DNA from 3 places in the Streptomyces sp. NPDC003379 genome. Region 3 is predicted to be linked to each of the others. Evidence: riboswitches for the same ligand, from Rfam matches in the RefSeq annotation. Region 3 holds a riboswitch; each other region holds the start of a gene.
What was found. A riboswitch is a leader RNA that binds a small molecule or an ion and turns the genes downstream of it on or off. The one in region 3 is predicted to bind cyclic di-AMP.
Positions count from the first base shown of each region.

Region 1 (5,418 bases), on a different contig from region 3:
TGTCCTCGATGAGCTGGAGCGGCTGGACCAGCAGCACCCAGCCGATGACGGCGCCGGAACCGCACAGCCACAGGAAGAGGAGTCGGTGGACTCCGAGGTGTCGCCTCTGGAGTTCGTGGAGGGCCAGGCCGCGGTCGGTGAGCATCGTCTGCCGGTCCGGCCAGGTGCGCAGATGCATGGGAGGAGGAGGCGGCGGCAACGTACGGCTGGGCATGGGCCCGACAGTACTGGGGGCGGCGGGGCGGTTCACACCACCCGAGTCGCGCCCGCGAACGGCATCTGGTCGATCGGCGCGAGCCGCACCGGGGCGCTCGGGTTGGGGGCGTGGATCATCTGGCCGTTGCCCACATAGATGCCGACGTGACTGATGCCCGGGTAGAAGAACACCAGGTCACCGGGGTGCAGTGCGGAGCGTGGGACCCGCTCGCCCGCGGTGATCTGGGCGTAGGTGGTGCGCGGCAGCGAGACGCCCGCGGAGCGGTACGCGGCCTGCGTCAGCCCCGAGCAGTCGAAGGCGCTCGGGCCCGTCGCGCCCCACACGTAGGGGCTGCCGAGCGCTTTGTAGGCGTAGGAAACGGCGGCCGCGGCGCGGGCGTTCGGAGCCTTGGCCGGGGCGCCGGACAGAGGGGCGCCGGGCAGAGGGGCGCGGGTGTCCGAGCGGGTGGTCCGGTCGGCGTCGTCGCCCGCGAACTCCGCGCGTTGTCCGTCGGTGAGCCGGGACAGCAGCCGCTTGGCCTCGGCCAGTTTTCCGGTGGCGGTCTTCTTGTGCTTCCTCAGCTCCGCCTGGCGCGAGCGCAGGTCGGACAGGCGGTCATCGGCCTCCGTGCGCAGCTGGTCGATCTCCTGGAGCTTCTTGTGTACGCCGCTGATGGCCGCGGCCTGGCGGCTGCCGGCCCGGTCGGCGAGCGAGGCGCGGTCCAGGAACTGCTCGGGGTCCGAGGAGAGCGCGAGCTGCACGGAGGGGTCGATGCCGCCCGCGCGGTACTGCGCGGCGGCGTACGCACCGAGGCCCCGTCGGATGGAATTGAGCTTCTCCGTCTTGCGGGCCGCCTCGTCGCGCAGCCCGCCGAGTGATGTCTTGGCCTTCTCGGCCTTCTCCTTCGCGCCGTTGTACTTCTCGGTGGCGATCTCCGCCTCGCGGTAGAGCGAGTCGACCTTGGACTTCACCTCGGCGGGGCTGAGTCGGGGGTCCGCGTGCCCCGAGCCGTCGAAGGCGGTCACCGAGGCGGCTCCGGCGAGGGCGAGAGTGGCGGCGGTGCGGGCCGTGTGGCCGCTGAGCGAGCGCTGCCTGGGCTTGCGGTGCGCTGCCACGAAGGGGCTCCTTAGCTGTCCGGCGACGGCCCGCACAGGGGGAGTGGGCCGCCGCCGGCTTCCTCGGCGGTGGTGTCCGACTGCCGCCCTGGGCGGGACGGCGGTGGGGAGCCGGGCACCTGGTGAAGGACGCTAAACCTGGCCGTCACGGCTTGGTGACGGCTTGTGCGCAACCGACGGAAGTGGTTGGACTGGTGACCGGTCGTGTCCGTCCTGATCGCGAGGTGATGCCCTCTTCGCGAATGGCTGTGACCAATGTGGCGCTTGCGCCCCGCCTGCCCATCGAGAGGTGATACGAGCCCGCCTGCGGGGAGCGGTAAGGGCCCCGGCTAGGCTCCGGCCTCATGGACGTACTCATCCATCTCTTCGTCGCTCTGCACATCATCGGCATCGCCTCCCTCCTGGGCGGCTTCCTGACCCAGATGAAGCAGATGGGCCAGGGCACCGCCCGCTTCAGCCCCGCGATGCTGCACGGCGCGCTGACCATGCTCGTCACCGGTGTGGCCCTGGTGGGCCTCAACCAGGCGGACGACAACGCGGTCAACAACCTCAAGATCGGCATCAAGATGGCCGTGCTGATCGTGATCCTCGCGCTGGTCTACGTGAAGCGGGACGAGGAGAAGGTCGACAAGGGCATGTTCGGCGCGGTGGGCCTGCTGACCACGGCGAACATCTTCATCGCCGTGCTGTGGACCTGATCCCGCGAACGAGCCTCTACGCGCGCGTGGCCCGCACTCCCGAGAGAGTGCGGGCCACGCGCGCGTAAGAGGGTGCTTTTCGTGGCTGGCTACGCCGGGCGCACCACGCTGTGGATCGGCATGTAGTAGATCGACTCGACGCGGACGTTCGCGCCCGGTTTCGGGGCGTGGATCATCTTGCCGTCGCCGATGTAGATCCCTACGTGGCTGATGTCGTCGTAGAAGAACACCAGGTCACCGGGTTGGGCATCGGCGGTCTTCACGGTCGTGCCGACCTTCACCTGGTCCCATGTGGTGCGCGGCAGGGTGATCCCGGCGGCCTTCCACGCGTCCTGGGTGAGCCCGGAGCAGTCGTAGGAGTCGGGTCCTGTGGCGCCCCAGACGTACGGCTTGCCGATCTGGGCCTCCGCGAAGTCGATCACCTTCGCGGCCTTGGTGGCGTAATCGCCGTCGGTGCTCCCGGAGCCGGAGCCGGAGCCGGAGCCAGAGCCGGAGCCGGAGCCGGAGCCAGAACCTGAGTCGGCGCCCGAGCCTTGGCCCTCGTCCTGCCCCTGCCCCTGCCCCTGGTCCTGCTCCTGCCCCTGCCCCTGCCCTTGATCCTGCTCCTTCTGCGCCGCCTCTTCCGCCTTGCGCTTGCGCTCCGCCTCGGCGGCCTCCTTGCGGGCCAGCTCCTCGGCCTTGCGCTTGGCCTCCCGCTCCTTCTTCCGCTCGATCACGGCGAGGCGTGCCTTCTCCTCGGCGGTCAGCTCCGAAAGCAGCTCGCGCGCCTCGCCCAGCTTCGTCTGGACGGTCCGTTTGCTCGTCCTGAGGTCGTCCCGGGAGTCGCTCAGCGTCTTGAGGCTCTTCGCCGCCTTCGTACGCTGCTTCGTCGCCGACGCCTGCTCCGCCTGGTAGTCGTCGACGGCCTTCTTCTGCCGCGAGGTCAGCCGGTCCGCCAGGTGGTTCTGGTCGAAGTAGCCCTGCGGGTCGTCGGCCAGCATCATCGTGGCCGTCTGGGAGGCGGCGCCGGTGCGGTACTGCGCGGCGGCGAAGGAGCCGAGCTCCTGGCGCGCCTCGTTCAGCTTGTCCGCGCGCTTGGCCACGTCGTCGAGCAGGCGGTCGGCCTTCTTGCGCTGCTTCTCGGTCTTCTCCTTGGCCGAGTTGTACCTCTGGGTGGCCACGCCCGCCTGGTGGTAGAGGTCGTCGACCTTCTTCCGCACTTCTTCGAGGCTGGGCTTCGTCGGCGCGGAGGGGGCTGCCTGCGCGCTCTGCGACAGGAGCGCCACGGAGGTCAGGGCCGCCGTCGTGATGCCGACGGCGGGGGCGGTGCGAATTCCGGCTGTCCGGGTCCGCGGCTTGCGGTGCGACGCCAAGGGAGGCGACTCCTTCCGTAGACCGCCTACCGGGTTAGCTGTCGGGTTCGGGCGGGTGGTCCGGAAGGTTGCCCTACGGTCCCGTACTGCGTACGGGACCGATTCACCCCAAGTTTTCGGTGGGTCCCCGGCTCCGAACGCGTCGGACTCGGCGGAGGCCACCCGCTCCCGGCGAGGTTCGCCGGCGGGGGACGAGCAGCCCGCGCTGCACGCTAGCCAACTTGTGTGACGCATGTGAAGGTTGATGTTCGATATGCCCGATACATTTCCGTGACTTCACGAGGCTCGAGGCGTCGGCCGACAGCGGTGTGGCGGAGTGTGACCGGGCACCCAGCAGAAGGTGGCCGGAACCCCGAGCGGGTTGTCAGTGGGGCCGCCTAGACTCGGGAGGCGATGAGCAGCCTCTTTGATGACAGCTTCCTGGCGGACCTGCGGCCTTCCCGGGCCGCGGACGAAGAACCCCCGCCGCCGCCCGAGGACAGCGCTCCGGAACCGGTTCCGGACGACTTGTTCAGCGGGAAGTTCGACGTGCCCATGACCCGGGACTCGCACTACCGCGACGGTGCCCCGCGCCCGGTCATCGACTCGGCGACCCTCCTTGAGGGGCTGAACGAGAACCAGCGCGCGGCCGTCGTGCACGCGGGCTCGCCGCTGCTCATCGTCGCCGGCGCCGGTTCCGGCAAGACCCGCGTCCTGACCCACCGCATCGCGTACCTCCTGGCCGAGCGCGGTGTGCACCCCGGCCAGATCCTCGCGATCACCTTCACGAACAAGGCCGCGGGCGAGATGAAGGAGCGCGTCGAGCACCTCGTCGGCCCCCGGGCCAACGCGATGTGGGTGTCGACCTTCCACAGCGCCTGCGTCCGCATCCTGCGCCGCGAGTACAAGAAGCTGGGCTTCACGTCCTCCTTCTCGATCTACGACGCCGCGGACTCCAAGCGTCTGATGGCCCTGGTCTGCCGCGACCTGGACCTCGACCCGAAGAAGTTCCCGCCGAAGTCCTTCAGCGCCAAGATCTCGAACCTGAAGAACGAGCTGATCGACGAGGAGGACTTCGCGGTCCAGGCCGCCGACGGCTTCGAGAAGACCCTCGCCCAGGCCTACGCCATGTACCAGTCGCGTCTGCGCGAGGCGAACGCGATGGACTTCGACGACCTGATCATGACGACGGTCCATCTCCTGCGCGCCTTCCCGGACGTCGCCGAGCACTACCGCCGCCGCTTCCGCCACGTCATGGTCGACGAGTACCAGGACACGAACCACGCGCAGTACGCCCTCGTGCGCGAGCTGGTCGGCCCCTCCGGAGGCGAGGGCCGTAACCCCGCCGACCCCGCCGAGCCCGCCGAGCTGTGCGTGGTGGGTGACGCGGACCAGTCGATCTACGCCTTCCGCGGCGCCACCATCCGCAACATCCTCCAGTTCGAGGAGGACTACACCGACGCGACGACGATCCTCCTGGAGCAGAACTACCGCTCCACGCAGACGATCTTGACGGCGGCGAACGCGGTCATCGAGCGCAACGAAAGCCGCCGCCCGAAGAACCTGTGGACCAACCAGGGCGCCGGTGCCCGCATCACCGGTTACGTCGCCGACACCGAGCACGACGAGGCGCAGTTCGTCGCCGACGAGATCGACCGGCTCACGGACGCGGGCGACGCGAAGGCCGGCGACGTCGCGATCTTCTACCGTACGAACGCGCAGTCCCGTGTCTTCGAAGAGATCTTCATCCGCGTCGGCCTGCCCTACAAGGTCGTCGGCGGCGTGCGCTTCTACGAGCGCAAGGAGGTCCGCGATGTGCTGGCCTACCTGCGCGTTCTCGCCAACCCCGAGGACGCGGTCCCGCTGCGGCGCATCCTCAACGTGCCCAAGAGGGGCATCGGCGACCGCGCCGAGGCGATGATCGACGCGCTCTCCCAGCGCGAGAAGATCTCCTTCCCGCAGGCGCTGCGCCGCGTCGACGAGGCGTACGGAATGGCGGCCCGCTCCACCAACGCCGTCAAGCGCTTCAACACGCTCATGGAGGAGCTGCGGACCATCGTCGAGTCCGGCGCGGGCCC
Region 1 covers NZ_JBSFRK010000007.1:65,686-71,103, forward strand. The annotation lists gene ACWDVB_RS08685 (hypothetical protein) at 1-214, opposite strand, end outside; gene ACWDVB_RS08690 (NlpC/P60 family protein) at 247-1,311, opposite strand; gene ACWDVB_RS08695 (hypothetical protein) at 1,656-2,009, shown strand; gene ACWDVB_RS08700 (NlpC/P60 family protein) at 2,099-3,361, opposite strand; cyclic di-AMP (ydaO/yuaA leader) riboswitch at 3,370-3,525, opposite strand; gene pcrA (DNA helicase PcrA) at 3,755-5,418, shown strand, end outside.
Region 1: another riboswitch for cyclic di-AMP. It lies ahead of ACWDVB_RS08700 (NlpC/P60 family protein); the one in region 3 lies ahead of ACWDVB_RS20655 (C40 family peptidase).

Region 2 (5,418 bases), on a different contig from region 3:
GCATGCGGACTGGCCCGGTTGGGCGTGTGGCGGCCCGCGTGCGGGCTGGCCCAGTTCCGCGCGCGGCCGCCCGCAAGCGGACCGGCCCCGCCCCTGCGTACAGCCGCCCGCAAGCGGCCGACCCGCCCCTGCGTACAGCTGCCCGTAAGCGAACCGACCCCGCCTCCACGCACAGCCACCCCCCCCCCAGCAGACCGGCCCGCACCCACGCACCGCCCCCCCCCACGCAAACCGCCCCCCTTCCGCCTCCAGCCACCCCCGACCGACCTGGTTCACTTCCGCGTACGCCTGTCGCCGCGCACGCGGGCCGTCCATTTCCGTACGCAACACTTGCCCCGCAAGCCCCGACCATGGGAGTCCCTCCGTGTCTCAGCCGCCACGTCTCGGTGTCGTCGTCATCACGATGGGCAACCGGCCCAGAGAGCTCGACGCGCTGCTCGCGTCCGTGGCCGGGCAGGACGTGTCGGCGGACCGGATCGTGCTCGTCGGCAACGGCTCACCGTTGCCGGAACTCCCCGCGCTGCCGGGCAAGGTGACGGCCATCGAGCTCGACGAGAACCTCGGCTGCCCCGGCGGCCGCAACGTGGCGATCGAGCGCCTCATGGACCTCGGCGACGTGGACGTCGTCATCGAACTGGACGACGACGGACTCCTCGTGGACAACGACGTCTTCCGCAAGGTGCGGGACCTCTTCACCGACGACCCGCGCCTCGGCATCGTCGGCTTCCGCATCGCCGACGAGCACGGCGAGACCCAGCGCCGCCACATCCCCCGGCTGCGCGCCACCGACCCGATGCGGCGCGGCCCGGTCACCGCCTTCCTCGGCGGCGGGCACGCCTTCTCCGCCGAAATGCTGGGGCAGACCGGTACCTGGCCCGCCCAGTTCTTCTTCGGGCACGAGGAGACCGACCTCGCCTGGCGGGCCGTGGACGCCGGCTGGAAGATCCTCTACGAGCCCGCGCTGCTCCTCCAGCACCCCAAGACCTCCCCGGCCCGGCACGCCGTCTACTACCGCAACACCGCCCGCAACCGCGTCTGGCTGGTCCGCCGCCGCCTCCCGCTCCCGCTCATCCCCGTCCACCTCGGCATCTGGACCCTCCTCACCCTCGCCCGCACCCGCTCCCTGCCGGGCCTGCGCGCCTGGGCGGGCGGCTTCGCGGAAGGGATGCGGACCTCCTGCGGCGAGCGCCGGCCCATGCGCTGGCGCACCGTGTGGCGGCTGACGCGGCTGGGGCGCCCGCCGGTGATCTGAGCCGCGTACGCCGTCGGCCCGGTACTGGTTCGCTTCACCCCTCCGGATGACGTAGAGTTGGGTTTACCGACGCGGGGTGGAGCAGCTCGGTAGCTCGCTGGGCTCATAACCCAGAGGTCGCAGGTTCAAATCCTGTCCCCGCTACTGAAGGCCGAGGGCCGGAAGCGTTCATCGCTTCCGGCTCTCGGTGTTTCCCGCCCCCCACTGGGTTCGCTCATCCCCCTCACCCCTCCCGTCCCGTAACCCGCTCGGCCCGCACCAGGTCGCACCCGCCCCCCGCTGCGGGAAGCCTGGGTGCAGCGCGGTGATGGGTCGCGGACTCGGCGGGAGACAAGCGGTGGGGCAGCGTGGAGGAACCGGCGGCAGCGGAACCACCGCGCACGAGCGGGCCTTCGTCCGGGCCCTGCCCGTCCTGCTCCTGGTCGTCGGGGTCGGGTACGACGTCGCGACCCCGGCCGAGTTCACCGCCGCCCCGCTCTTCGCGGCCGCCCCGCTGATCGCCGCCCCCTTCTACTCGCTGCTCAACACCGCCCTGACGGGCGCCGCGGCCTCCGCCGCCGTACTCGTGCTGCACTACGGCAACGCCGTCACCAGCCATGTCGAGGCCATCACCGAACTTTTCACCGTGGTGACCGTCGCCGCCCTCGCGACCGTCATCAACCGCGTCGTCTGCCGCGGCAACGACCGGCTCGCCACCGCCCGCTCCATCGCCGAGGCCACCCAGCGCGCCGTGCTGCCGCAGCCGGACCCCCGGATCGGCGGGCTCGACATCGCGGCGCGGTACGAGGCGGCGCAGGCCGACGCGTTCATCGGCGGCGACCTGTACGCCGTACAGGACACCCCGCACGGTGTGCGGCTCATCGTCGGCGACGTACGCGGGAAGGGCATGGGCGCGGTGGCCGCCGTCGCCGTCGTCATCGGTGCCTTCCGGGAGGCCGCCGAGCAGGAGGCCACCCTGGAGGCGGTGGCGCAGCGCCTGGAGCGGGCGCTGGCGCGCGAGGGCACCCGGCGTGACGGGCTCGATGCCTTCGAGGGGTTCACCACGGCCGTCCTCGCGGAGATCCGGCACGGCGAGGGCGTCGTACGGCTGGTCAACCGGGGGCATCCGGCTCCGCTGCTGCTGCGCGGCGACGGTCGGCTGTGCGTGCTCTCCGGGAGCGACCCCGCGCTGCCGCTCGGCATGGGTGACCTGGGGGTCTGGCCGGACCGGGCGGACGAGTCGGACTTCCCGCCCGGCGCGATGCTGCTCTTCTATACGGACGGCCTCTCGGAGGCACGGGACGCGGCGGGGGAGTTCTACGACCCCGCGACCCGGCTCGGCGGGCGGATCTTCCCCGGCCGCGAGGGACCGCACGCGCTGCTCGCCACGCTCACGCAGGAGGTCCGGCGACACACGGGCGGCGCGGCGACGGACGACATGGCGCTGCTCGCGGTGCGGCGGCCGGCGGGCGGGGACGCGGTGGTCACCGCGCGTGACTGAAATGCAACAGAGGTCGTCGGTGGGGAGCGGACGGAGGGCGGACGGAGAGCGGACGCAGAGCTGACGGAGTGCTAACAGGGGGCGGCAGCGCGCTGACGAGAGGTCAACTCGCCCCGTTTCAGACGCCCGTGTCCCATTAAGTACGGACGGGGAGCGTTAACGATCAACTGGAACGGCTTGGAATACGGCATCCCCTTCTATTAACGTTCGATAACGCAGCGCGGTCGTCCCAGCCGTCACTAGAGATGGCTCCGCGCGCACACGCCTAATCCCGCAAGGGAGCCGGGGAACCACCAAATTGGGGTGAATCGGGCATCTGTGCATCCGTGCCAGATGTTCGTAGGAGACCTTCCTGCTCCGAACCCGTCAGCTAACCCGGTAGGCGAGAAGGAAGGAAAGGAGTGCGCCCCAGTGGCGTCCAACCGGCCTGGCCCCCAAGCGGTGTACGTACCGAACGACGACGAATTCGGTGGGTACGACGAGGAGACCTGGGAGGAATGGAATCCCACTGAGGACTCCGTCCGTCCCGTCCGCGGCAGGCACCGTGTGCACAAGAAGGGCGGCGGCGGGCTCGCCCGCAGCTCCACCGTCCTTGGCGTCGGCGTCATCGCCGCCGTCGGCGCGGGCGGCATCGCCACCGCGCAGGACGGCAAGCCGCCCGTCTCCATCTCGATGCCCGACCTGGGCGCCGTCACGGACTCGCTGCCCGAGGCCGGGTCCCTGCCCGGCGTGGGCTCCCTGATATCCGACGGCGACGCGTCGGACTCCGCGGACCCCACGGGTTCCGAGGCCGTCGCCGAGGCCGCTCCGCTCACCGCCGCCGGTGTCAGCACCGCCGACGCCGAGCAGGGCACCACCGACGCGGGCGAGGCGCTGCGCGCCCGCATCATGCAGCAGGCCGAGAACCAGCAGGACCAGGCGGACGACGCCGTGCGCACCGCGACCGAGCAGGCTGCCGTGAAGCGGGCCGCCGAAGAGGCCGCCGCCCAGCAGAAGCAGGCCGAGCAGAAGGCCGACGCCAAGACGGCCGCCAAGGCCGCCGCCAAGAAGAAGAAGGAGGAGGAGGCCCGCGAGGCCAAGGCCCTGGCCGAGCGCCGCGCCAAGCTCGCGAAGAGCTATGCGATCCCCACCTCCTCGTACACCCTGACCTCGCACTTCGGTGACTCCGGATCCATGTGGTCCTCCGGGCAGCACACCGGTCTGGACTTCGCCGCTCCGACGGGTACCCCGCTCAAGGCCGTGCACACCGGCACCGTCAAGGAGGCCGGCTGGGCGGGCGCGTACGGCTACCGCACCGTCCTGGAGCTGTCGGACGGCACCGAGATCTGGTACTGCCACCAGTCCTCGCTCAACGTCAGCGCCGGGCAGAAGGTCAGCACGGGCGACGTCATCGGCCGCGTCGGCGCGACCGGCAACGTCACCGGGCCGCACCTTCACCTGGAGGTCCACACGCCGGGCGGCGCCACCGTCGACCCGCTGGGCTGGCTCCAGAGCAAGGGCCTCAATCCCTGAGAGAGTTCGGGGGAAGTTCGGGGATTGCCGGAATTCGGTTTCCGGAAGGGACGTTGAGGAACGTATGACTCCTCTTCGTCCCCTCGGCTCATCCGACCTCGAAGTCTTCCCGCTCTCCCTCGGCGGCAACGTCTTCGGCTGGACCGCCGACCGCACCGCGTCCTTCGCCGTCCTCGACGCCTACACCGAAGCGGGCGGCAACTTCATCGACACCGCCGACGCCTACTCGGCCTGGGTGGAAGGCAACAAGGGCGGCGAGTCCGAGACCCTCATCGGCGAGTGGCTGGCCGAGCGCGGCAACCGTTCGGACGTGGTCGTCGCGACGAAGGCCGGCTCCCACCCCGAGTACAAGGGCCTGGCCGCGAGCACCATCAAGGGCGCCGCCGACGCGTCCCTGCGCCGCCTCGGCACCGACTACATCGACCTCTACTACACCCACTTCGACGACCCGTCGGTCCCGGTGGAGGAGATCATCGGGGCGCTCGACGAACTGGTGCGGGCCGGCAAGGTGCGCGCGATCGCCGCCTCCAACATCACCCCCGAGCGGCTCCAGGAGTCGCTCGACTTCTCCGACCGCGAGGGCCTCGCGCGCTACGTGGCACTGCAGCCGCACTACAACCTCGTCTCCCGCGACACCTACGAGGGCCCGCTCCAGGAGATCGCCTCCCGCTCCGGCCTCGCGGCCGTCCCCTACTACGCGCTCGCGTCCGGCTTCCTCACCGGCAAGTACCGCGCGGGCGCGCGCGTCGAGAGCGCGCGCAGCGGACGCGTCGAGGCGTACGTGGGGAGCGAGCGGGGCGACCGTGTCCTTGCCGCGCTCGACGGGATCGCGGCGGCGCGTGGTGTCCAGGTCGCGACCGTGGCGCTCGCCTGGCTGGCGGCACAGCCCACCGTCGCGGCGCCGATCGCCTCCGCGCGCACGGTCGAGCAGCTGCCGGCGCTGCTGGCCGTCGCGGACGTGGAGCTGACCGGGACGGAGCTGGCGGCGCTCACCTCGGCTTCGGCCTAGGACGGGCAGGGCTTTCAGGAGCGGTACGGGTTGTACGTCGGGGCCGGGGCCGGGTAGGGGTAGGGCTGCGGCTGTCCGTACGGGACGGGGGCGTATGGCGCGGGGGCGTACGGGGTCTGCGGGTGGCCGTACCCGGCGTACGCGTACGGCATGGGAGGCAGCGGA
Region 2 covers NZ_JBSFRK010000020.1:112,547-117,964, forward strand. The annotation lists gene ACWDVB_RS21470 (glycosyltransferase family 2 protein) at 365-1,252, shown strand; tRNA gene ACWDVB_RS21475 (tRNA-Met) at 1,323-1,396, shown strand; gene ACWDVB_RS21480 (PP2C family protein-serine/threonine phosphatase) at 1,560-2,732, shown strand; cyclic di-AMP (ydaO/yuaA leader) riboswitch at 2,985-3,132, shown strand; gene ACWDVB_RS21485 (M23 family metallopeptidase) at 3,144-4,244, shown strand; gene ACWDVB_RS21490 (aldo/keto reductase) at 4,309-5,253, shown strand; gene ACWDVB_RS21495 (PrsW family intramembrane metalloprotease) at 5,268-5,418, opposite strand, start outside.
Region 2: another riboswitch for cyclic di-AMP. It lies ahead of ACWDVB_RS21485 (M23 family metallopeptidase); the one in region 3 lies ahead of ACWDVB_RS20655 (C40 family peptidase).

Region 3 (5,418 bases):
CCGCCGTTCCTGGGCTGCGGGCGTGAGCGATCTCGGAGCGGGCTTGGAGGGGGCTTGGAGGGGGCTTGGAGTGGGCTTGAAGTGATTTCTATGGGCCGCGCCGCTGCCGCCGCGTAGGCCCTGAGCAGATTTCCCGCCTCAAGGTTACGTACGTCCTGTACATTCTTGATGGACAGCCGGACCGCTCCGCCAAACCGCCCAAGGAGAGAGCCGCGCCATGAACCGTCCGTCCGCCCGTTACGTTCTGCCCGAGTTCACCGAGCGCACCAGCTCGGGGACGCGGACCCTCGATCCGTACTCGCGACTTCTCGAAGAGCGCATCGTCTTCCTCGGCACCCCCATCGACGACACCTCGGCGAACGACGTGATGGCGCAGTTCACGTACCTGGAGTACCTGGCGCCGGACCGTGACATCTCGCTGTACATCAACTGCCCCGGCGGCTCGTTCAGCGCGATGACCGCCATCTACGACACGATGCGGTTCGTCAGCTGCGATGTGGAGACGACGTGCCTGGGGCAGGCCGTCTCGGCCGCCGCCGTTCTGCTGGCGGCGGGCACGCCCGGCAAGCGGCAGGCGCTGCCCGGGGCACGGGTGCTGGTCCGTCAGCCCTCGGCCTCCGAGCCGTTCCAGGGCCAGGCCGGCGATGTGGCGATCCAGGCCGACGAGATGCTGCGCACCCGGCGGCTCCTCGAAGAACTCCTCGCACGGCACACGGGACAGAGCTCGGAGCGCGTCTCCGCGGACATCGAGCGGGACAAGATCCTCGACGCCGCGGCCGCGCTGGAGTACGGGCTCGTGGACCGGATCGTCCCGAGCCGCAAGACCTCGCTCGCCGAGCGCGAAGCGCGGTGAGCCGCCGATGCTGCCGCCCGACCTGCCGCCGCTGCCCGCACTGACCCGAGCCGAGGCCGAGCTGATCGACCGTTACCTCGAAGTCGTCGATCTGCTCGGCCGGATCAACCCCGCCCGCGCCGAACACACGTACGGCGGGCTGCGCGCCGCCCAGGCGCTCGTCGGCCGGGCGACGGCCCTGCGGGACGCGCTGACGCTCATGCACCAGCGGGGCGAGAGCGAGGTGCACGCCGCCACGCTCGCCCAGGCGCTGCGCGTACTCGACGGCGAGCGGCGGGCCCGACGGGTCGGCGTACCGCCCCCGCCGGGCCACTGAATGTGGCGTTCCGCTCCTCGCGCCGTCCGGGACCGCCTCGCAGTGGACCAGATGGGCTACCCCAGTTGGGGTATATGCGCGTCCATTCGCGCGCGGCCGCAAGTTGCACAGAGCGCGCACAGAGCGGGCGGAATGACACATTCCAATGCTGGTGGAGCCGTCGTCGGACCCAGGGGCCGCGAGCCCATTTCGGCAGTGTCCACCCGAACGGGTCAGTCGTGAGGAGCCTCACAAAAGACGGTTTCGGCTCGGTTTTCGAACCCTTTTCGGGTCAAGATCCCTTCCGACGACAAGCCCCCGCCACAGCGGCGGGGCGATCCGGGCGGACGCCGAGTCCTGCCGCCACCCGGATGACCGGTCGACATCGGTGCATCGGCAGGAGTGGAGGACCCGAGCAAGACGGGCCCGTCCGGGAAGTCCGGACGACGCCCTTGGGGTGAAGCCGCAGAGCACGACGCGGCCGGGCATCTTCGCCTGCCCGAACCCGACAGGTCATCTTTCACAGGCGGCTGACGAAGGGTTACGCATGACCGCGCTGAATCACGTTCCGTCGCTCCTCAGCAGAACGGGGGCCGCATCGGCTCTCACGCTCGCCGTCGTAGGCGGCACCCTCGTGGCCCCCGGGCTCACGTCGGAGGCCGAGGCAGCGACCCACGGAACGAAGGCGCTCAAGATCGCGGCGTCCAAGAAGGGCTCGCCGTACAGCTATGGAGCGGTGGGACCCAACCGGTTCGACTGCTCGGGCCTGACGCTGTACTCGTTCAAGCGCACGGGCAAGAAGCTGCCCCGCACCGCCGCCGCGCAGTACAACAAGACGCGGCACATCACCAAGTCCCAGCGGACCCGCGGCGACCTCGTGTTCTTCCACTCGGGCCGCAACGTCTACCACGTCGGTATTTACGCGGGTAAGGGCCGTATCTGGCACGCGCCCAAGAGGGGGACCGTAGTGCGCCTGGAGAAGATCTGGACCAACAGCGTCTGGTACGGCCGGGTCCGCTGACCCGCCCGCGGTGTCCGGCCGGACGCGGACCGAGCACCCCCGGGGTGCTTGGTCCGCGCCGGCGCGGATACCCGTACCGAATGTCGGACAACTATTCCTGCACCGCACGCAATGAGACGCCGCTGGAGCGCGCCGACCGCAACTTCGCGGAGCTTCTCCAGGAGTTGAGGGTCACCCAGACCGGCGTCCAGATCCTCTTCGCCTTTCTGCTGAGCCTCGCGTTCACGGCGCGGTTCCCCTCGCTCGACGCCATGCAGCGCGCGACCTATGTGACGACGCTGCTGCTCGCGGTGGCCGCGGCCGCTCTGTTCACGGCGCCGGCCGCGCTGCACAGATCACTGTTCCAACAGCGCGCCAAGCCGCTGATCGTGCGGGTCTCCTCCCGCCTCGCCGCCATCGGTCTGTGCGTACTGGTGCTCGCCCTCTCCGGGGCCGTGCTGCTCGTCGTGGATGTGACGGCCGGGCGTGCCGAGGGCGTGGCCGCGGGCGTCGGGACGTTCGTGGTGTGCGCCGGGCTGTGGGGCGTACTGCCGCGTCTGGTGCGGCGTGCGGGGCTGCGGGACGACGAGACGCCCCCGGCCGAGACGGCCAAGCCTCCCACGCCCTCGCCTCAGAAGACCGTGGTCTTCACGCGCGGAGCGGTTCGAGGAGAAGCACCAGGCCCAGCGCGCCGAGAGCGGTGCCGGTGACGGCCTCGACGGCGCGGGCGGCGCGCAGTCCGCGCAGCCACTTGCCGAGCCGGTCCACCAGGAGCGCCACGACCGGGAACCACAGCAGGGCCAGCGTCACGACGATGGCCGCGAGCAGCAGGGTCCTCGGCATCGCGGGGCTGCCGTCGGGCACGAACTGCGGCAGCACGCTGAGGAACGTGATGGACGCCTTCGGGTTCAGGGCGTTGGTGAGGAACCCCTCGCGCAGGCCGCCGCCCCGTACCACCGGCTCGTCGTCCTCCGTGGCGCGTGCGCGCGCCGCCGACCGCAGCGCGCGCCAGGCGAGGTACAGCACGTAGACGCCGCCGGCGAGTTGCAGCACCTCGAAGAGCGTGGGGACGGCCGCGAGCACCGCCGCGACCCCCGCGACCGCCAGCGCCGTGTGCACCAGGAGCCCGGCGGCGACACCGAGCGCGCAGGCGACTCCGGCCCGCCGGGAGGCGAGGGCGTTGCGTACGACGACGGTGAAGTCGGCGCCCGGCATGGCGACCATGCCCGCGGCGACCCCGGTGAAGGCGACCAGTTGTGCGTCCATGCCGCCCAGCCTGCCGGGCATGGGCCTTCAGCGGGTATGTGCAATATCCTGGGTCTGCCTTAAGCAGACGTTTACCCTCGGCTCTGCTCCGGGCGTGCGCCGCAGGAGGGTGGTTGCCATGTACGACCCGACGCGGCTAGCCGCGCTCGTCGCGGTCTCCGAGGCCGGTTCGATCACCCGGGCCGCCGAGCGCCTCGGCTACACCGTGCCCGCCCTCTCCCAGCAACTGGCCAAGCTGGAGCGGGAGGCGGGCGCCGCCCTTCTCGTACGCCATCACCGCGGCGCCCGGCTGACCGGCGCGGGCGAGCTGCTCGCGGGGCACGCCCGCCGGGTGCTCGACGAGATGGAGCGGGCCCGGCACGAACTGGCGCGGCTCGCCGGGCTCTCCGGCGGCCGGCTGCGCGTGGGCACCTTCCAGACCGCGGGCATTCACCTGCTGCCGCCCGTTCTGACTGCCTTCCGCAGGGCTCATCCCGAGGTGGAGTTGACCGTGACGGACCACGAACCGCCGTCCGGCGTCGCGGCCGTGGCGGCGGGCGAGGTCGATCTGGCCCTCACCCACACCTACGAGCCCGCCGACCCGGTGCCGCTGCCCGCCGCCGTGTCGGCCGAGCCGGTCCTGGTGGAGGAGTTGGTCCTGGTGACCCAGCCGGGGCACGCCCTCACGAGCGGCACCTCACGGCTGGCGCCGGCCGCGCTGGCCGGACAGCCACTGATCAGCATGGCGCCCGACCATCCGCCGCGGCGGGCCGTGGAGCGGGCGCTGGCGCGGGCCGGGGCGACGCCCGCCGTGGTGGTCGCGACGCCGGGCTACGCCTTGGTCTGCGCCCTGGTGAGCGCCGGGCTCGGTGTCGCCGTGGTGCCGGAGATGGTGGCGCGGACCGCCGCGACGCCGGTCGGGATGCGGCTTCTCGACCCGGGTGAGCTGCGGCGGACCATCTCCGTCGTGCACCGCGCCGACGAGTCGAACGCCGCGGCGGACTCCTTCCGGGCGCTGCTGCGCGGGGCGTTCGGGCGCTCGGCGAACACCGGCTGAGCCCGGGGCCCGGGGGCCCCGGGGGCCAGGCAGCGGCCCGGGGCCAGCGGCGTCCCGCGGGTCAGTGCGCGGCGTCGCGGGGCCGGTGCCGGACGGGGACCGTCCAGGGCAGGGCGATCCACACGGTCTTGCCGCCCTCTTCGGTGGGGCTGACCGAGAGCCTGCCGCCGCACTCGGCGGTCAGACAGCGGATGATGACCATGCCGCGGCCGTTGTCCTGCTGGACGGCCGCCGGCAGCCGCTTCGGATAGCGCGGATGGCTGTCGGTGACGCCGATCCGCAGCTGCTCGTCCCGGTCCAGCTCGACGTCCACGGTGAAGGTGGGTGACTGACCGCGGGTATGCTGCACGGCGTTCGTGGCGAGCTCGGAGACGATGAGTCTGATCGTCTCCCCCATCTCGGCCTCGCCCGGCAGTCCCCATTCCGCGAGTACGTTCGCCACGTACCTGCGGGCGGCGGAGACCGAGGCGGGATCGCTCGGCAGAGTGACGGATGCTTCCTGGTGGTCTGCCATGGCGACGCTGTCCCTTTCCCACCGGGGTCGGTCTCCGACTCGGAGCGGTTGAATTCGAGGACGCCCCGGACTGGTCCTTCGCGCCAGCCTCCCACTCCTTTGCCGGTCACGGGTGGCGATCCACCGAGATGTGCATATATCTGTCGCTCGAAGCGGTGAACTCTGCTACGACCGAACGTATTTGGGTGCGAGGTCTGTGCTTCCTCTACTGTCGCCTCTGTCCCCCGCTCTGCCGCCGGGTGACCCGACGGCTCGGTCCGGAAGGAGACGGACATGCAGAACGGCCCCGCGGTGCGCCGCCGCAGACTCGGCGCCGAACTGCGCGCGCTGCGCGGCGTCGCGGGACTCACCAGCAGCCAGGCCGCCGCCAAGGTCGGCTGGCACCAGTCGAAGGTGAGCCGGATCGAGACGGGCCGCAGCGGTGTGAAGGCCACGGACGTGCGCCTCCTGCTGG
Region 3 covers NZ_JBSFRK010000019.1:112,356-117,773, reverse strand. The annotation lists gene ACWDVB_RS20665 (ATP-dependent Clp protease proteolytic subunit) at 218-853, shown strand; gene ACWDVB_RS20660 (hypothetical protein) at 861-1,169, shown strand; cyclic di-AMP (ydaO/yuaA leader) riboswitch at 1,525-1,692, shown strand; gene ACWDVB_RS20655 (C40 family peptidase) at 1,696-2,169, shown strand; gene ACWDVB_RS20650 (DUF6328 family protein) at 2,250-2,858, shown strand; gene ACWDVB_RS20645 (LysE family translocator) at 2,797-3,414, opposite strand; gene ACWDVB_RS20640 (LysR family transcriptional regulator) at 3,533-4,450, shown strand; gene ACWDVB_RS20635 (ATP-binding protein) at 4,512-4,964, opposite strand; gene ACWDVB_RS20630 (helix-turn-helix domain-containing protein) at 5,238-5,418, shown strand, end outside.